Regions from separate parts of the Bradyrhizobium sp. DN3 genome, predicted to be linked through region 2. Evidence: predicted binding sites of a transcription regulator. Region 2 holds the regulator's gene; each other region holds the start of a gene.
The links. The regulator LexA, encoded in region 2, represses DNA repair genes until DNA is damaged. The targets are predictions, from matches to a motif close to TGTTCNNNNTGTGTTCNG.
Positions count from the first base shown of each region.

Region 1 (7,643 bases), on a different contig from region 2:
CCATCATCGCGATCTGCTGCGCCGCCCGGAAAACGAACAGATCGACCGCCTCGCGCGCCGCAGTCTCGCGGCTTGCCAGCAGCGTACGCATGTCCGCGGAGATGCCGGAGACGCCGAGCAGGCCGGACTCGAGATACAGCAAATGCTGGATGTCCTCGACCGACATGTTCTGGTGCTGTTGCAGATAGAGCAGCACGCCGGGATCGATCGTGCCGCAGCGCGTGCCCATTACGAGGCCGTCGAGCGGTGTCAGTCCCATCGTGGTGTCGACGCTGCGGCCATCGCGCAGCGCGCACAGGCTCGCCCCATTGCCGAGATGCGCGATGACGGTGCGCTTTGCGACGAGCTGCGGCGCGATTGCCGCGAGGCGCCCCGCGACATATTCGAAGGAGAGGCCGTGAAACCCGTAGCGCCGGACACCGCGCTCCTCATAGCGCCTCGGAATGGCGAACCGGCTCGCGGGCTGGGCCATGCTGTGATGAAAGGCGGTGTCGAAACAGGCGATCTGCGTCAGACCGGGGCGGATCGCCTGGATGGTGCGGACCGGCTCGAGGCAACGCGGCTGGTGCAGCGGAGCAAGCGGGGTCAGGGCCGCCAGCTTGGCGTAGACGTCGTCCGTCAGCGCGACGGGTCCTGAGTAATCCGGACCGCCGTGGACGATGCGGTGACCGACGGCGCGCAGACGACGCTCGCCAAATCGCTCGTCGATGAAGGTCAGCACGTCGGCGAACAGATGACCGCTGTCCGTGTCCGACGAGTCCTTCCTCGTCTCGAACAGATTCTCGCCCGCTGGGCTCTTCACCACGAGCCGGGGCGCTGCCTCGTGCTCGTCAAGCAAGCCGTTGCAGAGCAGGTCGGGGCCGGACACCGGCAGCTCGAACAGGCCGAACTTGATGCTCGATGATCCGGAGTTGAGCACAAGGACAGTGTCCGACATGGCTTCAGTCGCCGGCTTTGGCCGGCGTGTTGCCGCCGGCGCTATTCGGCCAGATCCAATCGCGGACCTCAGGCATGTCCTCGCCATGCTCGCGGACATAGCGGGAGTGTTCGATCAGCTTGTCGCGGAACTGTTGCTTGACCTGCGCAGCCCTGGTCGCAAGCCCCGGGACGCGCTCGATCGCCTCGATCGCGAGATGGTAGCGGTCGAGCTCATTGAGCACGACCATGTCGAACGGCGTCGTCGTGGTGCCTTCCTCGGCGAATCCGCGCACATGTAGGCCGGCATGGTTGGTGCGGTTATAGGTCAGCCGGTGAATGAGATAAGGATAGCCGTGGTAGGCGAAGATGACCGGCTTGTCCGATGTGAACAGGCTGTCGAAATCGCGGTCGGACAGGCCGTGCGGATGCTGCTCCTTCGGCTGCAGCGTCATGAGGTCGACGACGTTGACGACGCGGATCTTCAGGTCAGGCAGCGCCTTGTGCAAGAGGTCGACGGCGGCGAGCGTCTCCAGTGTCGGCACGTCGCCGGCGCAGGCCATCACCACGTCGGGCTCTGCGTTTGTGTCCTCCGTGCCGGCCCAGGTCCAGATGCCGATCCCGGCATCGCAATGCGTGGTCGCCTCCTGCATCGACAGCCATTGCGGCGCAGGCTGCTTGCCGGCGACGATCACGTTGATGCGGTTGTAGGTGCGCAGACAATGATCGGCGATCCACAGCAGCGTGTTGGTATCAGGCGGGAAATAGATCCGGACGATATCGGCCTTCTTGTTGGCGACGAGATCGACGAAACCAGGATCCTGATGGCTGAAGCCGTTATGGTCCTGGCGCCAGACATGCGAGGTCAGGAGATAGTTGAGCGAAGCGATCGGGCGGCGCCAGGGCAGATCGCGCGTCACCTTCAGCCATTTGGCGTGCTGGTTGAACATGGAATCGACGATGTGGATGAAGGCCTCATAGCAGGAGAACAAGCCGTGCCTGCCGGTGAGCAGATAGCCTTCGAGCCAGCCCTGGCAGAGATGCTCGCTCAGGACCTCCATCACGCGGCCGTCCTGCGCGAGATGTACGTCGTAAGGTTCGGTTGGTTCCATCCAGACGCGTTCGGTGGCCTCGAACACCGCATCGAGCCGGTTTGATGCCGTCTCGTCCGGGCCCATGATGCGGAAGTTGCGCACCTCGGCATTGAGGCGGACGACGTCGCGTAGGAATTTGCCGAGCTCGCGTGTGGCTTCCGCCACGCCGCCGCCGGGCTGCGGCACATCGACCGCGAAGCCGCGGAAATCCGGCAGCTTCAGCTCCTTCTTCAACAGACCGCCATTGGCATGCGGATTGGCGCCCATCCGCCGCTGGCCTTCGGGCGCCAGCGCCTGAAGCTCGGGAATGAACGCGCCGCCGGCGTCGAACAACTTGTCCGGCTCATAGCTGCGCATCCAGTCCTCGAGCAGCTTCAGATGCGCCGGGTTCTCGCGGCAGCTCGCAACGGGGACCTGATGCGCGCGCCAAAAACCTTCGACCTTCTTGCCGTCGACCTCCTTCGGGCCGGTCCAGCCCTTAGGGCTGCGCAGCACGATCATCGGCCAGCACGGCCGCTCGACGTTTCTGCGCCCATCGCGCGCGTGCTGCTGGATTGAACGGATGCTGGCGAGCGCGACGTCGAGCGCGTCCGCCATGGCCTGGTGCATCAATTTGGGATCGTCGCCCGCGACGAACAGCGGCTCGTGGCCGAGCCCACGGAAGAGATCGCGGATCTCGTCGTCCCGCATCCGCCCGAGCACGGTCGGGTTGGCGATCTTGTAGCCGTTGAGATGCAGGATCGGCAGCACCGCGCCGTCATGGGCAGGGTTGAGGAACTTGTTGGAGTGCCAGGACGCCGCGAGCGGGCCGGTTTCGGCCTCGCCGTCGCCGACGACGCAGGCGACGATGAGGTCGGGATTGTCGAATGCTGCGCCATAGGCGTGCACCAGGGCATAGCCTAGCTCGCCGCCCTCGTGGATCGAGCCCGGCGTTTCCGGCGCCGCATGGCTCGGAATGCCGCCGGGGAAGGAGAACTGCCTGAACAGCTTGCGCAATCCGTCCGCATCCCGGGCGATGTCAGGATAGATCTCGCTGTAGCTGCCTTCCAGATAGGTGTTGGCGACCATGCCCGGGCCGCCATGGCCGGGGCCGCATACGTAGATCACGTTGAGGTCAAGCGCCCGGATGACGCGATTGAGATGGGCATAGATGAAGTTCAAACCGGGCGTCGTGCCCCAATGGCCGAGCAGGCGCGGCTTGATGTGCTCGGGCCGCAGCGGCTCGCGCAGCAGCGGATTGTCGAGGAGATAGATTTGCCCGACGGAGAGATAGTTGGCGGCACGCCAGTAGCGATCGAGGAGATCGAGTTCGCTGCTCGCGGCGCGCAATTGTCGTTGACTTGTCATGTTCTTGCCGACCTTCACCCAGCGATCGTCACCAACATTGTTCCGGCGCGATTGATCCCTTCGCCATGAAACGGGATCGCCGCGGCGCCGGTGTTGCTTGAGGTCAAGGGTGCGCGCCCGAAGTTTGGGCAGCGCTACTGTGCATGGGGTTGTTTTCGCGTTTTTTGTTCTTGTTCTTGATTTGTTCCGTTCGGATGCTATGTTGGCTTCATGAGTCGAGCATCTTCTCGTGCCCTCAAGCACCCGCCGGTCACGGCGCCCTCCGAGCCGGCGGGTGCGCCTTCTGATTTTCCTGCCGATTTTCCCGAGCTTGGCGTCGCCATCGACCGCGCCCGCAGGCGAGGGCGGGGTGCCCAATCCAATGCCAGCGGCCGCTACGAGGCCGAGGCGCGCGTCGCCTTCGACGATGGCTGGCAGAGCCTGGAGGAGCTGCCGCCGTTCAAGACCACGGTTGCCGTCGACACCTCGCGCAAAGTGATCACCCGCAACGACTCCCCCGACATCGGCTTCGACCGCTCGATCAATCCCTATCGCGGCTGCGAGCACGGCTGCGTCTATTGCTTCGCGCGGCCGACCCATGCGTATCTCGGCCTGTCGCCGGGGCTCGACTTCGAGTCGAAGCTGTTCGTGAAGCCCGAGGCGCCGGCGCTGCTCGAGAAGGAGCTCGCAGCAAGCGGCTACGAGCCGCGGATGATTGCGATCGGCACCAACACCGATCCCTATCAGCCGATCGAGCGCGAGCGAAAGATCATGCGCGGCATCCTCGAGGTGCTGGAGCGCACCGGCCATCCGGTCGGCATCGTCACCAAGTCGGCGCTGGTTGTGCGCGACATCGACATTCTCGCGCGGATGGCCAAGCGTAATCTCGCCAAGGTCGCGATCTCGGTGACGTCACTCGACCCAAAACTTGCGCGCACCATGGAGCCGCGGGCCTCCACGCCGCCGAAGCGGCTGGAGGCGCTGAAGCAGCTCTCCGACGCCGGTATTCCCACCACCGTGATGGTCGCGCCTGTGATCCCTGCGCTGAACGATTCCGAGATCGAGCGCATCCTCGATGCCGCAGCCCATGCCGGCGTCAAGGAAGCCTCCTACGTGCTGCTGCGGCTGCCGCTCGAGGTGCGCGATCTGTTCCGCGAATGGCTGATGGCGAACTATCCGGACCGCTACCGCCACGTCTTCACGCTGATCCGCGACATGCGCGGCGGCCGTGACTACGATGCAAAATGGGGCGAGCGGATGAAAGGAACCGGCCCGATGGCCTGGACCATCGGCCGCCGCTTCGAGATCGCCTGTGACAGGCTCGGCCTCAACAAACGGCGCTCCAAGCTGACCACGGATCACTTCGCACGGCCGAAGCGGAACGGCGATCAGCTCAGCCTGTTCTGATCGGGAAGTGGACGAGGGGTAGCATGGTTAGGGAACTCACCGTGCCGGTGCCGCGGCTGACCGTCATCACGCTCGGTGTCAGCGACATCCGCGCCAGCATCGCTTTCTACGACGCGCTCGGTTTCTCGCGCCGGCTGAAGGTGACCGGTGAGGCGGTCGCCTTCTATGATACCGGTGGTCCGGTGCTCGCCCTGTATCCCTGGGATCAGCTCGCTGCCGACGCGGCGTTGCCGGACAATCCGAGGCCGTCGACCTTTCGTGGGATGACGCTCGCCTGGAACTGCCGGACGCGCGCGGAGGTCGATGCGGTGCTGGCTTTCGCTGTCGACAAGGGCGCAGCGCTGCTGAAAGCGGCGCACGAGACCGATTACGGCGGCTATGCAGGCTATTTCACGGACCCGGACGGGCATCCGTGGGAGGTCGTGGTCGCGCCCGGCATCGATGTCGGCGACGACCGGCGGGTGCATCTGGGGGAGTAGAGGGCAACCTGAATAACGGGAATTATCTGGGGTTCCCAGTTGCGCTGGCGACGTCCCTTGCGCACGATCCCGGCCATGATTCGGGACAAGTCCGCGACGAAGCCAGCCAAAGACGCGCCAAAAAAGAACGGTGCGAAGAAGGCCGCGCCTGCCAAGGCCTCGCAAGCCAAGAAGTCGGAAACTAAGCCTTCGGAGGTTGAGGCTTTAGCCGGCAAGAGCGCCGGCCCGAAAGGCATCATCGCCGTAGCGCCGCCGAGCTTCCGTCGGGAGCGCGCGCTGATCAAGCGCGGCGTCTGGCCGGTCGCGGGCTGCGACGAGGCCGGCCGCGGCCCGCTGGCCGGCCCAGTGGTGGCGGCCGCGGTGATTCTCGATCCCGACCGCATTCCGCGTGGCATCGACGATTCCAAGCGGCTGACGGTAGAGGAGCGCGAAAAGCTGTTCGACAAGATCTGCGCCACCGCGCAGGTCTCGGTTGCCGTGGCTTCGCCCGCGCGGATCGACCGCGACAACATCCTGCGCGCCTCGCTGTGGGCACTGAAGCGTGCCGTGGTGGCGTTGCCCGAGACGCCGCGCCACGTCTTCGTCGACGGCCGCGACCGGCTCGATACGGAATGCGACTGCGAGGCCGTGATCGGCGGCGATGGCATCGTGCTGTCGATTGCGGCGGCATCCATCGTCGCCAAGGTCACGCGCGACCGGCTGATGTGCGCGCTGGCGCAAGACTGCCCCGGCTACGGCTTCGAGCAGCACAAGGGTTACGCCGTGCCCGAGCATCTCGACGCCCTCGACCGCCTCGGCCCCTCCATCCACCACCGCCGCTTCTTCGCCCCCGTCGCGGCCGCCCGCGCCAAGCATATGCCCTGGACCGTCGAGCCGGTGCAGGATCTGTTCTCCGTCACCGAGGTCGAGATGGAGGTGGAGGCGGGTGTCGAAGCCGGCGCCTCCACAGGTCTCTAGGACTCCGTTTTTCGCTGCGGCCTCTTTGCCTCTCCCCGCGTGCGGGGAGAGGGGGGCAGAGACACTGTCGGGGAGAGGCAGCAGACCGAAGTTGCCACGACGCGCCGCGCCCTTTATCAAAACAGATGTGAGCGAATAGGGCCGGCTGGACGGGTTGGCTGCATCTTTCGGACCTTGCATGCGGTTTACCTCCCTGGTCATCGAGCTCATTCGCGCCCGGCCGCGGCTGATCGTGTGGATCGCGGTGTTGCTTCAGGCGGCGATGTGGCTGTTCGTGGCGCTGGTGTTCTACCGCAGCCCGCCCGGCACCCTTGCGACGCTGCTGGCTTTCGGCCGCGAGTACCAGGTCGGCACCGATCTCGGCCCTCCCTTGCCGATCTGGCTAGCCGACATTGCCTATCGCGCCGCCGGCGGTCACATGTTCGGCGTCTACGTGCTCGCCCAGCTCTGCGAGATCGCGACCTTCATCGCGCTCTTTCATCTGTCTCGCGCCGTGGTCGGCTCCCAGCAGGCTGTGCTCGCCGTGCTGCTGACCATGACCGTGCTGGCCTTCTCCTCGTCCGCGCTCGACTTCGGCCCGCTGGTGCTGGCGCGACCGCTTTGGGCGCTGCTGCTGCTGCACTCCTGGCAGATCATCGGCCAGCGCCGCGGCAATGCCTGGTTCGCTTGGTCGATCGAAGCCGGCCTGTTGTTGCTCACGACGCCCGCCGCGATCTTCCTCCTCCTGCTGATCGTCGTCTTCGCGATCTCGACCGCGCGCGGCCGCAGGACGCTATGGGGGCTCGATCCGCTGTTTGCGCTGATCGTCGTTGCCGTGCTGGCGCTACCCTATGCGATGTGGCTGATGCGGGCCGAGACGTTGACCATGCCGGCCTTGCCGCAGGTTTCGGAGCTTAGCGCCCGCGCCCTGCACGCAGCCTGGCTGCTCGGCGGGCTCGTGCTTGGGGCGGCGGCGATTCCGGCGCTGACCTTCCTCAACACTGGGATGTTCGCCGACAAGGGCGAGGAAGCCCCGATCATCTATCGCCCGCCGGTCGAGCCGCTCGCGCGCAACTTCGTCTATTTCTTCGCGCTGGCGCCGCCGCTCGGCGCGGTGCTGATCTCCGGTCTGCTTGGGCTGGAATCCGCCGCCGGTGGCGCCGGTGTCGTGCTCGTCATGTCCGGGCTTGTCGTGGTGGTTGCCGCAGGGGATCTCATCGCGATGCGCCGCGCGCGGATGCTGCGCATGGTATGGGCCGCCGCCGTCGTGGCGCCGGCTGCGGGCGTCGCGCTCGCCGTCCTGGTCATGCCCTGGACCGGCACCGGCGAGATCGCGACCTCGATGCCGGCGCGCGCGATCTCCGATTTCTTCGACGAGAGCTTCGCCCGCCGCACCAGCCATCGCCTGCGCGCGGTCGCCGGCGAGACCCAGCTTGCGAGCCTGATCACGCTGCATTCCGGGCGGCCGCATCTCTTCATCGACGCC
Region 1 covers NZ_JAULLN010000001.1:681,716-689,358, reverse strand. Annotated here, with positions in the region: gene AAE027_RS03165 (acetate/propionate family kinase) at 1-937, opposite strand, end outside; gene AAE027_RS03160 (phosphoketolase family protein) at 942-3,356, opposite strand; gene AAE027_RS03155 (PA0069 family radical SAM protein) at 3,567-4,742, shown strand; gene AAE027_RS03150 (VOC family protein) at 4,766-5,221, shown strand; gene AAE027_RS03145 (ribonuclease HII) at 5,297-6,178, shown strand; gene AAE027_RS03140 (glycosyltransferase family 39 protein) at 6,357-7,643, shown strand, end outside.
Region 1: AAE027_RS03155 (PA0069 family radical SAM protein) is a predicted target of LexA. The motif match lies at 3,528-3,545, and genes of this name have one in related genera.

Region 2 (7,643 bases):
GCGACGTCGAGCGGCGCGTCGGCCCCCTTGCGCACGATGGTGAGCTTGGTCTTGGTATCGACCGGGCCCTTCATCTTGTTGACGGCCTGCTCGAGCGTCATGCCCTGCACGGCCTCGCCGTCGATCTTGCTGATGAGGTCGCCGGACATGATGCCGGCCTTCGAGGCCGGTGTATCGTCGATCGGCGAGACGACCTTGACGAGGCCATCCTCCATCGTGACCTCGATGCCGAGCCCACCGAACTCGCCGGAGGTGGTCTCCTGCATCTCGGTCCAGGCCTTGGCGTTCATGTAGCGCGAATGCGGGTCGAGCGAGGTCACCATGCCCGTGACCGCGCCTTCGATCAGCTTGGCATTGTCGGGCTTCTCGACATAGTTCGCCTTGACCCGCTCGAACACTGCGCCAAACAAGTTGAGCTGGGAATAGGCATCATCCGCGCTCGCCGCCGCCCGTGCCGCCCACACGCCGCCGTGGGGACTGGCTACCAGAAGGGTCAGACACGCTCCCGTGAGCGCGCCCAGGGGGAACAGCAGGTTTTTCCGCATGGATTGACTGGCCTTTTGCTTAGCGGTTCTCTTGAGGGGCTTGTCTCTCGGGCTTGGAAGCCGCCATGCAAATGGCGATCCAAGTCACGTCTCACAACACCATTCTGGTTTCTTCAAGGCCGGCCTGCCGTGCCGGCGGTACGCCGCAGAAATCCCTTCGCCGCGGCTTAAACTTTTGGCAACGTTCCGAAACCACTTTGCGCAAAGCGGACATCGGTCGGCCGCCCACGCTTCGCAGCTATGCGATTTTAGGATGGTTTGCAGGGCCGGACGCGATAGGCGATGGCGATAAGACTTCAAATTCTCGGGAGGACAACAATGAACGACGCGCCCCGCATCCGGCCGGAAAGGAACGTCGAACTCGGCGCCAGCAACGAGCCGTTCCAGAACCTGCACGAATTCATCCGGAAAGCGCGCGCCAACCTCAACCAGAATGCCTGGGACTACATCGTCGGCGCTGCCGAGACCGAGACCACGATGCGCCGGAACCGGATGGCGCTGGACGAGATCGCCTTCCGCCCCCGCGTGCTGCGCGATGTTCGCAAAGTCGACGGCTCGGTCGAGCAACTCGGCCGTAGGATGCGGCTGCCGGTGGTGCTCGCCCCGGTCGGTGCGCTCGAAATCTTCGATCCCGATGGTGCGGCAAGCGTGGCGCGCGCCGCCGGCACCTTCGGTGCGGCGCACATGTTGAGCTCGGTGTCCGAGCCCGGCCTGGAAAAGACTGCCGAGGCAGCGCCCGACGCGCTGCGGCTCTATCAGCTCTATGTCCGCGGCGACGATGCCTTCGTCGCCGATGTCGTCAGCCGCTCCGAGAAGAACGGCTATGCCGCATTCTGCCTGACCGTCGACACCGCCCATTACAGCCGTCGCGAACGTGACATCGCCAAGCGCTACGTTCGCGAAAGCCGCCTGCGCGCGACCGGCGGTGACTACCAGAAGGGTCTGGAATGGCGGACCGTGAAGATGATCAAGGACAAATTCAGGATCCCGCTGATCCTGAAGGGCATTGCCACCGCCGAGGACGCACAGATCGCGATCGATCATGGTGTCGAGTGGATCTACGTCTCCAACCATGGCGGCCGTCAGCTCGATCACGGCCGCGGCGCCATGCATGTGCTGCCTGAAATCGTCGAGGCCGTGAAGGGTCGCGCCAAGATCATGGTCGATGGCGGCTTCTGCCGCGGCACCGACATCGTCAAGGCGATCGCGGCGGGCGCCGACATCGTCGGCATTGGCCGGCTGCAATGCTGGGCGCTGGCGGCGGCCGGCGAAGCCGGCGTGATGCGAATGCTGGAACTGCTGGAGGATGAAGTGCTGCGCTGCCTCGGCCTCTTGGGTGCCACCTCGTTCGCCGAGGTCGACAAGTCCTGCCTGCATCAGGCGACCGCAACGAATGCGCCGAGCGTGTTCAGCGCGTTCCCGCTGTTCGACCACGACCCCTATCGATACTGAAGTGAAAGGACACGATGACCTCGCTCTCTCCCGGCAGCGCCGATGCGCTCCTGTTCGATCTCGGACGCGTGGTGCTCGACATCGACTTCTCCAAGGCGATCGCCTGCTGGGCGGGACATGCCGGCTGCCAGCCCGAGGCCATCGTCGCGCGCTATGTGCGTGACGAGGCCTACCGGCTGCACGAGGTCGGCAAGATCAGCGACGAGGACTATTTCCAATCGCTGCGTTCATCGCTCGGGATCGGCATTTCCGATGCGCAGTTTCTGGAGGGATGGAACGCGATCTTCGCCGGCGAGATGCCCGATATCGCCGAGCTCTTGCCGCGCGCTGCCAAGCAGATGCCGCTCTATGTCTTCTCCAACACCAACCGGCCGCATGTCGACTATTTCTCGAAGGAATATGCGGACGTGCTCGGGCATTTCCGCGAGCTCTATTTGTCGTCCAGCATCGGCCTGCGCAAACCGGATGCGGAGGCGTTCGACCATGTCGTGAGGGCGATCGGCGTGCCGGCCAGCCGAATCGTGTTCTTCGACGACCTTGCCGAGAACGTCGAAGGGGCGCGGGCGCGCGGATTGACGGCGGTGCATGTCACCTCGCCCGACGATGTCGGCAACGCCTTGCGAGCATTGGGAATTTGACTGCCGACGGCCGGACCCGGTCGGGCTCCCGGGACCAAATCCGCTTGGGATGCGGAACCAAATCACTCTGTGCATTTTTGTACAAAGTTCCGGGAACAGAAATACTTCCTCCGGACTCTATGAATCCGTTGGGACTTCTACATCGGACTATTCTCGTGCTGGGCAAAGCCTACCTCACAAAGCAAGCTTCTCTGCTGCTCGAATTCGCCAGAACCACCTCGGATTCGCGCCTCTCCGCCAAGCTCATCAGCAAGGCCGCCGACCTGAAATCACAGGCCGATCCGCTGCCGGATAAGGATCAGGGCCCCAAAGCTCCGGACGTGACGCCTGGCGTCAGTTCGGGCGAACAGACGCAGAGTTGATCGATGCTGGCCGTGGCTCTGGTCATTCTCGTCCTAGCCATGGCCACTCTGGTACCAATCTGCCTCGTCCTGGAGATCATGTCGCGCCGGGCCTGACGTCGCCTTCGTTGCCTGCGAATGCGTCGTCGGGATGATCGTCGCTCTCGGCCGCTCTTTTGCCTCTGCGCTCGCGCTCGGCTAGAAGGCTTCCTGCTAATTCGTCCGCGAGCAGGAGTTTTCGCCGTGGCTCTCATGCCGGTTTCCGATGCGCTTGCCGCCGTGCTTGCCGGCGCGGAGCCTCTGGCCGAGGAAATGGTCGCTCTCGACGCGGCCTTCCACCGTGTGCTCGCCCGCGACGTGGCGGCGCTGCGCACGCAGCCGCCGGAAGCAATGTCCGCGATGGACGGTTATGCCGTGCGCGCGGCCGGCGCGGGGGCAATCGATTCCCAGCTGACGGTGATTGGCGAGGTGGCGGCGGGTCGTCCGTTCGTGGGAACGGTCGGCGCCGGCGAAGCCGTGCGGATCTTCACGGGCGGCGTCGTTCCCAACGGTGCCGACGCGGTCGTGATCCAGGAGGATACGGTCGCGGACGGCAAGCGCATCACGATCAAGGAAGCCGCGATTCCCGGTCGGCACATCCGCCCCGCAGGCGTCGACTTCTCCGAAGGCGCCGTGCTCCTGCGCAAGGGAACCCGCCTCACCGAGCGCGACCTCGCGCTCGCCGCCGCCATGAACCACCCCCAGCTTGCCATCTGCCGCCGCCCGAAGGTCGCGATCCTCGCCACCGGCGACGAACTGGTGATGCCGGGCACCACGCCCGGCCGCGGCCAGATCGTCTATTCCAACGGCTATGCCCTGCACGCGCTCGCCCGCAGCGAGGGGGCCGACACCATCGACCTCGGCATTGCCGCCGACACGCTGGAGGCCACCACCGCCGGCATCCGCCGCGCCCGCGAGAGCGGCGCCGACATCCTGGTCACGACCGGCGGTGCATCGGTCGGCGACCACGATCTGGTCCAGCAGGCGCTGAGGGACGAAGGTGTCTCGATGGCGTTCTGGAAGATTGCGATGCGCCCGGGCAAGCCAATGATGCATGGGCGGCTCGGTGCGATGCGCGTGATCGGCCTGCCGGGTAATCCCGTGTCGTCCTATGTGTGCGCCTTCCTGTTCATGGTGCCGCTGATTCGCGCCTTGTCGGGCCGATCCGTGATTCATCACCGCCATGAGCGCGCAGTGCTCGGCCGCGATGTGGGCGCAAACGATATGCGCGCGGATTATCTTCGCGCACGTCTGGAACAGCGCGACGACGGCACGCTGGTGGCCATTCCCGTCAATCACCAGGATTCCTCGCTGCTTGCGAATCTCGCTGCGGCACAGGCACTTCTCGTGCGCGCACCGTTCGCGCCGAAGGCCGGAGCCGGCTCGCCTTGCGAGGTGTTGCGCCTGCCCGTCTGAGCGCACCACCACACGTGTTCCGCGAACTTTGCCGTGTTCACGCAAAATTAAGCAGTTGCGGAACACATATCGAACATATAGTGTCCGTTCATGATTTGTTTCGAGGATGTAGCGGTTCGCCGCTCCAATTCAGCGTCTCGGAATCGAACGACATCAACCGGGGGACTTTGGTCGAGATGTTAACGCGCAAACAATACGAGCTTCTGCGGTTCATCAGCGAGCGTCTGAAGGAAAGCGGCGTGCCGCCCTCCTTCGACGAGATGAAGGATGCGCTCGACCTGCGCTCGAAATCGGGCATCCATCGCCTGATCACCGCGCTCGAGGAGCGCGGCTTCATCCGCCGCCTGCCCAACCGCGCTCGCGCCATCGAGGTGATCAAGCTGCCTGAGCTCCAGGCCGCCGCCGGCAACCGCCGCGGCTTCACGCCAAGCGTCATCGAGGGCAATCTCGGCAAGGTGCGCGCGAGCTCCAGTCCGCCCGCCGACGAGGGCGAGCGTCCCGTTGCGGTGCCCGTGATGGGTCGCATCGCAGCCGGTACGCCGATCGAAGCGTTGCAGACCCGCAGTCACACCATCAGCGTGCCGCCCGACATGCTCGGCTCGGGCGAACACTATGCGCTCGAAGTGCGCGGCGATTCGATGGTCGAGGCCGGCATCCTCGACGGCGACATGGCGCTGATCCAGCGCAACGAGAGCGCCGATACAGGCGACATCGTGGTGGCGCTGATCGACGACGAGGAAGCGACGCTCAAGCGCTTCCGCCGCCGCGGCGCCTCGATCGCGCTCGAACCCGCCAACGCGGCCTACGAGGTGCGCATCCTGCCGCCGAACCGGGTGAAGATTCAGGGCAAGCTGATCGGACTGTACCGCAAGTACTGAGACGACCCAGCGGTCGTTCGATACCAATGATTTCGATTGGAGCGGACGGATTGTCCGCTCCAGCTGGATAGTCTTTCTGATCTTGGGCAGATTATCTGGCCCCTCTCCCAGCGCTATGTCCTCGACATGCTGCCCGAAGCACTCATCGCTTTGCGGCTCAAGAGATCGAGGAGACAACGATGCGCAGGATCGTTTTGAGCGCGTTCGCCAGTATGCTGATCGCTGCATCGGCAGCGCAAGCATTCGCAGCACAATCGCAGCACCATCCCCGCAAGTCGGCGCACGCAACAACGACCGAGCAATTCCGTAGCGCCCGAAATGCCGTCGCGCGACAGCCACAGCCGAGTTGGCCATATCCCGGATGGTCGGCGCCCGCAGGCCGCTGACGCTCGCATCCGCTAAATGCACTAAAGCGAACTTTGTTCCTATCGGATTCGGGAAAGATAATGTGATCGCATCCTGCTGACGCCAGCCGCAGATTCGCCCACAACCAAGCAGAACGTTACGTGCTTCCACTCTGATAGAGGCTTGCGCCTCCGAAAGAGGCGCGGGTTGCTATCTTCGAATAGGAGCACCCGATGTGTGACTACAGTCTGCATGCCGTTGCATCGCGCCCCGCCGAAGTCGGCGAGACGATCGTGTCGACAACGTTCCGCGGCACCTCGACGCGCGGTTTTGCTTCCGCGGCCGACCCGACCGTGGCCGTCTGCCTGCTGCCGGGAACGGAGCTCGCCTTCGCCGACAACGTCCGTTACGACAATCGTTGGATCTGGACGCGCACGATCAACTCCCGCGTCGGCAAGTTCGGCAAGATCGATCCGCACGTTCCCGATCGCCATCATGACGCGATCGAATTCCCCGACGGCAAATACGTGCTGGTGACGCAGCTCGTCGAAGGCCAGCGCGCAACCGTGCTGCAACTGCCGGTGACGCAGCCGGTCGGCGAGCGCGAGCACAAGCCGCAGATCGATGCCGACAGCCGGCCGACGATCACGCGTCTGCCGATCGGCTGAGCCGTCCCTGGCCACCAGGTCGGGCCAGGATTGAAAATGCCATCGCCGGCCGAGGCCGGCGAGATGGTATGATTTATGTTCTGCGGAAGTCCGGTTGGACCCGGACCAACTCCTCGCATTTGTTCTTAATCGTCTGGCCTTAATCGTCGGCCTGCAAGTCGGTCTCCGCCGGAGTCGCGTCCCGGTTGCGGGCCGTAGCCGCCTTCGGCGCGAGGCTCCCGTCGAAATCACCCTCGCCGGCGCCGGCCGGGAGCCAAAGGCGGCTTGAGCCTCTCGCTCTCACAGCTTGAACTGCAAAACCGTCACCACGCTGCGTCAACGCCAGCGCGCCTTGGCTGGTGAGACGCTGCCGATCGACCACCATCGCCGCACAATCCGGCGGCGCGGGCCGCCGCGTCACCACCAGCGCGGCGCGGCTGCAATCATCAGCCAGCGCGTCGCTGCGCAAAGAAAGCGCAACCAGCCTCCCGTCGGCGAGCGGCGTCACGCAGCCCGCCTCGTCACACGACACGCCATCGGCCAGCGAGCTACTCCCGGCGTCGCGCGGATCGGCGTCGGCAGCTAACCACTCCCTAAGCAGAAAGCCGTCCTTGCTCGCCCGGATCACATGCAAGTGCCCGTCCCTGCCCCGCACCGCGACGCTCGCGCCGTCTCCGGCAATCAGGATGTCGGGCTGCCGCACCGACAGCCCCCAGGCAATGGAAGCCAACAACATCAGCGCACCAGACCAGCGCAAGGGTGTGCGCAACAGGCCCATCACGATGATCCCGAGGCTTGCCGCGATCAGCGGCGCGATGCCGAAGGCGGGGATGCGGCCGACTGCGCCCGGGAGTGCCGCCACCCAGCGCGATACCGCGACCATCCAGTCGATCCCGATCCCCATTAGCCACCAGAACACGCCGTCGAGCCCGAAGGGAGCCGCGAGCAATCCCAGCAGGCCCGCCGGCATCACCAGCGCCGAAACCACCGGCATCGCGCCAAGATTGGCGAGCACGCCGTACGGCGTGACGCGGTGGAAGTGGAAGGCGGCGTAGGGCGTGGTCGCAAGCCCCGCGATCAGCGAGGCCAGGAACAGCATCGCGATCTCGCGGCCGCCCCACAGGGCGATGCGCGCGGTCGCCGAATGATCGGGCGAAGCAAACAGGTTCGGCATGCCGATCTGCACCAGCGCCACCAGCCCGAGCGTTGCCGCAAACGACATCTGGAAGCTCGGATGCACCAGCGCTTCCGGTGCGACCGCGAGCACGATCAGCGCGGCCACGGCCAGCGTGCGGAAGGTGATGGCGCGGCGATCGACCATGACCGCGATCAGCACCACCGC
Region 2 covers NZ_JAULLN010000030.1:48,618-56,260, forward strand. Annotated here, with positions in the region: gene AAE027_RS32855 (S41 family peptidase) at 1-545, opposite strand, end outside; gene AAE027_RS32860 (alpha-hydroxy acid oxidase) at 864-1,997, shown strand; gene AAE027_RS32865 (HAD family hydrolase) at 2,012-2,635, shown strand; gene AAE027_RS32870 (hypothetical protein) at 2,791-2,997, shown strand; gene AAE027_RS32875 (molybdopterin molybdotransferase MoeA) at 3,220-4,431, shown strand; gene lexA (transcriptional repressor LexA) at 4,608-5,309, shown strand; gene AAE027_RS32885 (hypothetical protein) at 5,888-6,322, shown strand; gene AAE027_RS32890 (ComEC/Rec2 family competence protein) at 6,462-7,643, opposite strand, start outside.

Region 3 (7,643 bases), on a different contig from region 2:
CTGCTGGAAGTTGCGCGAGATCTCGGTGGTCGCCGCGCGCTGCTGCTCGACGGCGGCGGCAATCGCCGTCATCTTCTCGTCGATGCCGCTGATGGCGCCGCCGATCGAACGGATGGCGGCCACGGCCTGCCCGGTGGCGCCCTGGATTTCCTCAACCTGGCGCGAGATCTCTTCGGTCGCGGTTGCAGTCTGCGCCGCAAGGCTCTTGACCTCGCCGGCGACCACGGCAAAGCCGCGGCCGGCCTCGCCCGCGCGCGCCGCTTCGATGGTGGCGTTCAAGGCCAAGAGGTTGGTCTGGCCGGCGATGGCGTTGATCATCTTCACGACCTCGCCGATGCGGCTTGCGGTCTGGTCGAGAATCTCCACCGTCGCATTGGTCTGCTCGGCCTGCGCAACGGCCTCGCGGGCCTCGCGGGCGCTGGACTGCACCTGTGCGGAGATCTCGCCGACGGATGCGGAGAGTTCCTCGGTCGCGGCCGCGATGGTCTCGAGATTGTTGGTCGCCTGCTCGGCCGCGGAGGAGACCGCCGCGGTCTGGCTGCCCGATTCCGAAACCAGCGAGCGCACGTCAGTTGCAGTGGCATCGAGCTCCCTCGTCGACGCTACGACGCTCTGGATGACTGCCTGCACCGTATCGTCGAAGCTACGGCAGGCCGCATCGACGGTGCCGGAGCGGGCGAGCTGGAGCGCCTGCTGCGATTCGCGCTCCTGGCCCAGGCGTTCGGCGGTGGCCGCGCTTTCGCGCAGACTTTCGAGCGCTGCGGCCATGGTGCCGAACTCGTCGGGATGCCGGGATTGCGGCACCGGAGTCGCATAGTCGCGCGCGCTGATGCGGGCGATGGCATCGAGAATGGCGCGCACCGGGCGCATGAGGCGATTGCGCACCACGAACACGCCGGCCAGGGTCACGGCCAACGCCAGCAGGAACGCGAGCGACTGCACGATCAGATTGGTGAGGGCTTTCTGCTGAACCGTCTCCGCGCGTGCGATCGACTGGTCGAGCGCCTTGTTCGCGACCGCGACGATGGACGCGAACGGCGACTGGCACAGCGCGTTCCATTCCGCGGCGGGCATCGCGGGACGGCCGCTGCCGTCGAAGCCTTTGGTCAGCTCGCCGATCTGCTTGAGGACACCGTTGGTCTTGGCGCGCGCCTCCTTGGCCGCATTGGCGAGGTCCGCAGTCACGTCGGGCGCAGCCAGCAGCTCCTCCATGCCGGTCCAGCCGGCGGTGACGATGCCGTTCCAGCCGGCCACGGTCTGCTTCTGGGTCTCATCGAGCGGCTTGGAGCTGTTGACGTTCGGGCGCAGGGTCGAGCACTGGATGCCGTAGCGGTCGCGCACCTGCCAGGCGAGGCGGCGGGCCTGGATCATGCGGGCGATGAAAGGATCGTTCATCCAGGCGCGGTTCGACACCGCGGTGGACGCGAGATTGGCGGTCTCGATCACCTTGGTGACGGCATCGTACCAGGCGGCGGTGCGCTCCACCTTGCGCTCGCCGCGCGGCAGCTTGGCCTCGTCGTAGAACAGCCGGAATTTCGGCGCGGCCTCGCTCCAACGCTGCTTCAGCGTGCTCGCAAGCTCGTCCCGGCGGGCGAATTCGACGGTGGAGAGCGCGGCCATGATGGCGTCAAAGCCGGCCTGCTCTGCCTTCTCGGCGGCGCCCAGCTTGGCGCGCGGATCGTCCTCGCCGAGCAGCGCGCTCTGAGCATCGCCGCGATTGTTGCGCAAGGACAGCACGCCATGGAAGATCGCCTTGTCGGCGTTCGCGAGCCGTTCAGTCTCCAGACTGTCGCTATAGCGGCCGAAGGCCCCGAGCATCTGGATCGCCGTGCTGGTCAGCGCACCGACCGCCAGCAGCGCCATCAACACCAGGAGAAGCGTGCTTACCGATTTCTTAAACATTGCCATGGGTCGCGGCCTACTCGTCACGAATAGGCCACCTTGCATCGCGACATGCCAAGGTTTGGTTAAGGCTTTAATCAAATACCCGCGGTTTGTGCCTGCCGGTAGGCCGCGTTCCTTCACCCAACCTTGGTGAAGTCAGGCGGACGGCGCTCGGCAAAGGCGGTGAATGCCTCGCGCGCTTCGGCGGTGCGCAGGCGCTGCGCGAACTGCTCGCCCTCCGCGTTCATCTGCACGACCAGCGCCTCGCCATTGCGCATCAGCTTCTTGGTGGCGATGAGCGCGCCGGCCGGCTGACGGGCCAGACGCTGGGCGAGTACGAGCGCCTCGGCATCGAGCCGGTCGAGCGGCACCACCCGGTTGGCGAGGCCCCATTGCAGCGCGGCCTGCGCCGGGACCGTCTCGCCAAGCGCAAACATCTCGTAGGCCCGGGCATAGCCGATGCGCGCCGGCATCAGCAGGCTGGAGGCGGCTTCCGGTACCAGCGCCAGGCTGACGAACGGCGTCGACAATTGCGCATCGTCGGCGAGCACGACGAGATCGCAATGCAACAGCATCGTGGTGCCGACACCGACGGCGCGGCCCTGCACGGCCGCAACCAGCGGCCGGGTGCATCGCGCCAGCGACTGGATGAAGCGCACGACGTTGCGGCTGCCTTCCGACTTGCCCGCAGCGACCGCCGCGAATTCGCCGACGTCGTTGCCGGCGGTGAACATGTCGCCCTCGCCGCGGATCAGGATCACGCGGGCCGACGGATCGAACTCGGCGGATTCGATGCTGTCGGCGAGCTTGCCGTACATCGCGTCCGTGAGCGCGTTCTTCTTGTCGGGGCGCGCCAATGTCAGCGTGAGAATTCCGCCATTGTTCTCAATCCGGACGTGCTCGGTCATTCGTCTGCTCCTACTATTCGTCTGAACTTCTTGGAAACTTGTCCTGAATGCTCGTCAGCCAGCGCGCGACGACGTCGATCTCCGCAGCCGTGAATCCTTCCATCAGCGCCGCATTGACCTCCGCCGCACCTGCTTTCGCCTGCGCCAGCGCGGTGCGTCCCTTCGGGGTCAGCCAGATCCGCCAGGCGCGTCCGTCCTCGCGGTCGGCCCGCCGCTCAATCAGTTTGGCGGCCGCGGTGCGGTCGACGAGGCCGGAAATGCCGGCCGGGCCAAGATCGAGCGCCGCGCCCGCCTCGCCCATCAGCACGCCGTCCTGTCGGCCGAGGATGAAGAGCAGCCCGGCCTGCGCCGGCGTCACCTCGCTCTCGGGCCGAGCCGCCATCCAGCGCTGCAACCGGCGTTGCGCGACGCTCAGCAGATAGATCAGCCGATGGTGGGGCATTTTAGTTCGCATGCGAAATATATATTCGGGGTTGGTGGGATTGTCAAAAGAGCTTGCTAAGCGCCACACGCTTGACCGCCAGCTCTTTTTATGTTCCTTATTTGTTCTATTCTAGTTTTGGTTGTGGCGGAGTTATTTCATGACGAACGATGTGCGCGGCGAGCGTGAGCCGGCTCAGCTCGTGATTCACAACGATGACGAAACGCCGGACGAATTCGTCATCGGGCTGCTGCGCCAGGTTTTTGGCAAGTCGGATCGCGAAGCAGCCGCGCTGATGACGCGGATCGAGCGCGAGGGGAAAGCCGCCTGCGGTCCCTACCCGCAATCCGTCGCAGAGGCGCTTTTCAAGTCGGCCAGTCAATATATTTGGCTGGGCCAGCATCCCCTGAAGATCACGCTTGAAGAGATCAGGACTCCCTGTGAGCTCTGCGGCAAGCCGAAAGGGCAGACGGATGTTCGCATCGGCAGCCGTACCGTGTGGCTATGCAGCGACTGCATGCGCGCCGCAGACACCGTGAATGCGCCGCAAGAACCGGAAAAGGAGCTCGAACACGCCTGCGAGGTGCTGGACTGGCACTTCACCGGCGTCCCACGCAGCAAGCTCGTGACCACGATCCGTCAGTTTCCCGGCCATATGCGGGTAGATCTCCAGGCCGCGATCGACCGCCTGTTCGGCAAGGCGATCCGGCTTTTCGGGCTGAACGAGGAACAGCGCTACGAAACGCTGTCGATTTCACGGCTCCTTCGGGAAGGCCGCAACGCGCTCGCGATTGCACCGCTGCAATATTCTGACCTCGATGTCGGCGAGAAGAGCCCGGTCAAGTGCCTCGATAACGGTCTGTGGCTGTGCGAGCAGGATGGTCTTCGCTACGCGGTATTGCTCTGCGCGCACCGCGAATACAGCCGCGAGCCGGGGATTCGACTAGAAATCGTTGTGCCTGCGGGCACCGCAGGCGCAGTCCTCGTCCAGCAATGCTTCGGCGAATTGGAACAGGCCGTGCAAGCCGCGCGCACCTATCGCGGAAAAATCCTCTCGCTTGATGCCGACTCTGACTATCGCGGATACTCGCGCGGCATCACCGTGCATCGGTTGCCGCCGGTGTCGCGGAACGAGGTGATCCTCCCGGAGCGGACCTTGCGGCTGCTCGATCGCAACGTGCTGAATTTCGTCGGCACGCGCGATCAGTTGCGCCGGCTTGGCCAGTCGACACGCAAGGGCATCCTTTTGTACGGGCCGCCCGGCACGGGCAAGACCCACACGATCCGCTATCTCGCAACACATTTGCCGGGGCATACGACGCTGATCATCACCGCCGAGCAAATCGGCCTTCTCGGTGCCTATATGAGCCTGGCACGGCTGCTTCAGCCGTCGATGGTCGTGATCGAGGACGTCGATCTCATTGCCCGCGACCGCGACGACATGGGGCCGTGTGAGGAGTCCATGTTGAACAAATTGCTCAACGAGATGGACGGGCTGAAGGAGGACGCAGACATCCTGTTCATCCTGACCACCAATCGGCCGGAGGACCTCGAAAGTGCGCTCGCCGGTCGCCCCGGTCGCATCGACCAGGCGATCGAAGTGCCCCTGCCTGACGAGACCGGCCGCAACAAGCTGGCTCGGCTCTATGGCAAAGGACTGCCGCTCAATGATGCGGTCGTCGCGGAGGCCGCCCGACGCAGCGAGGGCACGAGCTGCGCGTTCATCAAGGAACTGATGCGACGGCTGGCGCAGGCCAGCCTCGCTCGCGATGGCGGCAACTCCGTAACGTCAGCCGATATCGACGAGGCCCTCGATGACATGCTGTTCTCCGGCGGCCGCCTCAATGCGCGCCTGCTCGGCGGCGCGCAGGAGATGGCAGCGGGATGAAGTTAGTCGCGAAGGCCAGCCGGCCTCCTCCCTTTAGGGCGCACAGGTGAAGCTCGAGGCCTCCGTCAACGGGCCGCGCTTGTAGTGCGGCCAGGCTGGCCAGCGGCACAGCGGCAGCGCGCGGGTCACCGCAAACGACGGCACCTCGATCTTCTGCTCGGTGACTTCGAGATCGCCGGGCGCCTTGCCGTTCTCGACCCAGTCGACCAGCGCGCTCAGCATGTCGACATTGGCCGGCGCCCCGGAGCCGACATGGTCGACACCGGGGGCGGTGTAGAGCCGCGCAAACTCGGCGGTCTCGGCCTTGCCGAGCTTGCGCTCGACGCTCTCGAAATAGCGGATGCCGGCATAGGGGCTCTGTGCGTAGTCGGCCATGTGCTCGAGCATGATCAGCCGACCGCCGCGCATCCGGAAGCGGCTGAGATCGGGATCGGTCGAATCCATCAGCTTGGAGACTTCGAGCAGCCGCGCCTTGTGCTCCTCCAGCTTGTAGGTGGTGACGTCAAGCTTGGGATCGCGCGCGAACACATATTGAATGCCTCCGGCGCCATAGATCCAGGCGATGCCATTGTTGGGCGCAGGCGGCTGCGCCGGCGGCGCGGTGCCGAGCCACCAGGCCACCCAGCCGCCGGTCGGGCCGATTGCCGGCGTGTCCTCGCCGGAGATGCCCCAACCCGGATAATCGTCGAGACCATTGGCGAGCGCGAACGGGAATTTGTAGGTGCCATGCAGCGTGTTCACGGCCTTGATCTGCGCCTCAGTGAGACACTGATCGCCGCTCTGGCCCGCCGCGCAGCGCAGCGTCTCGACCTTGAACGCCGCCTTGCAGGCGACCGGATCCTGCACCAGCGCATCGTCGGAGCCATCGGCCTTGTCGCAGGCCGCGCGCACGGCATCACCCACGAGCTTGACCTGTGCCGGATTGATCCAACCCGCGCCCATGGTCGCGAGACCAGAGCGGGTGCCGGCATGCTGCAAGCCGACCCAGTTGATCACGGGCACACGGGCGAAGATGCCGTCGAAATCGTCGGGGTAGCGCTGGGCCATGGTGAGGCCTTCGCGGCCACCCTCGGACGAGCCCATGAAATACATCTTGTCCGGCTTCCTGCCGTAAGCGCGCTGCATCAGCGCGACGGCGGCATCGCGCACCTTCTTGTAGGCGCGATGAGCGAAATTCTCGAACGCCTCATCGTTGAGCGCGAACAGCTGCGGTGGCTCGCCCTGCTTGGTCTCGTGGCCGGAATCGGTGCCATAGGTGACGAAGCCGCGCGCCAGCGGTGACGGCTTGTCGAACGGATAAGCCGGCGGCAGCGCAAGTCCCGTGATCAGCACGCCGTTAAAACCGCCGCCGCCATATTGCAGCGAGCGCCCGTTCCATTCGACGGGAAGATTGACCTCGAATTTGATCGGCGGCGTCTTGGGATCGGTGGGATCGATGTGTCCGAGCACCTTGCAGAAGCGCGGATTGGCCGGCGTGATGCGTCCCGACGGGGTCGGCCCGCGCTCGGCGACCGCGAGTTGCGACGGCGCCTGCAACGCCGCGGAATCAATCTTCACGGCGTCAGTGCCGACGAGCGCCTTGCAGACGGCATCTGCATCTTCCGCCAGCGTCGCCGCCGACGCGCTGCCCGCAGTCAACGCAGCCGCGGTCCCTACGAGCAAGACACAGAGCTTCGCACGCATTTGCGCCATCGTTCCCCCCGTTTTCTATTCTCGTTCGATCCGTCAGGAAGCCGCATTGAAGGCGACCTCCGGCCGGCCGTCAATGACGCGCTAGTGCTCGAACACCAGCCGCGCGCCGACCGTGCCGTCGAGGGCGCGGATCTGCTGGAGCAGCGCGGCTGAATCCTGACCGCCGAGGTCGGCGTCGAGCACGACATAGCCGAGGTCGCCGGCGGTCTCCAGATATTGCGCGGCGATGTTGATGTCGCGCTGGAGGAAGACTTCGTTGAGCCGGCGCAGCATGCCAGGCACGTTGCGATGGACGTGGCTGAAGCGCGCGCCGGAGGGGCGCAAGTGCAGCTGCACCTCGGGGAAGTTCACCGCGCCCATGGTCGATCCCGTGATGAAATAGTCGATCAGCTTGCGCGCGACCTCACCGCCGATGCGCTCCTGCGCCTCCTCGGTCGAGCCGCCGATATGCGGCGTGAGGATGACGTTCTCGAGGCCCTGCACCGGGCTCTTGAACCGGTCCGCGTTCGAGGAGGGCTCGACCGGAAACACGTCGACGGCCGCGCCGGCGAGATGACCATCGCGCAAGGCGCGCGCGAGCGCATCGAGATCGACCACGGTGCCGCGGCTGTTGTTGATCAGGAACGAGCCTGACTTCATCGCCCGCAGCTCCTTCTCGCCGATCATGCCTGATGTCTCCGGCGTCTCCGGCACATGCAGGCTGACGATGTCGCTCTGCGCCAGCAGCTCTTCCAGTTTCTCGACCGGCTCGGTGTTGCCGTGGCGGAGCTTGTCGGTTCGGTCGAAATAGATCACGCGCATGCCCATGGCTTCGGCGAGCGTCGAGAGCTGCGAGCCGATATTGCCGTAG
Region 3 covers NZ_JAULLN010000034.1:59,655-67,297, reverse strand. Annotated here, with positions in the region: gene AAE027_RS34470 (methyl-accepting chemotaxis protein) at 1-1,908, opposite strand, end outside; gene AAE027_RS34465 (enoyl-CoA hydratase) at 2,022-2,792, opposite strand; gene AAE027_RS34460 (MarR family winged helix-turn-helix transcriptional regulator) at 2,806-3,234, opposite strand; gene AAE027_RS34455 (ATP-dependent Clp protease adaptor ClpS) at 3,374-5,101, shown strand; gene AAE027_RS34450 (tannase/feruloyl esterase family alpha/beta hydrolase) at 5,135-6,793, opposite strand; gene serA (phosphoglycerate dehydrogenase) at 6,875-7,643, opposite strand, start outside.
Region 3: AAE027_RS34455 (ATP-dependent Clp protease adaptor ClpS) is a predicted target of LexA. The motif match lies at 3,326-3,343, and genes of this name have one in related genera.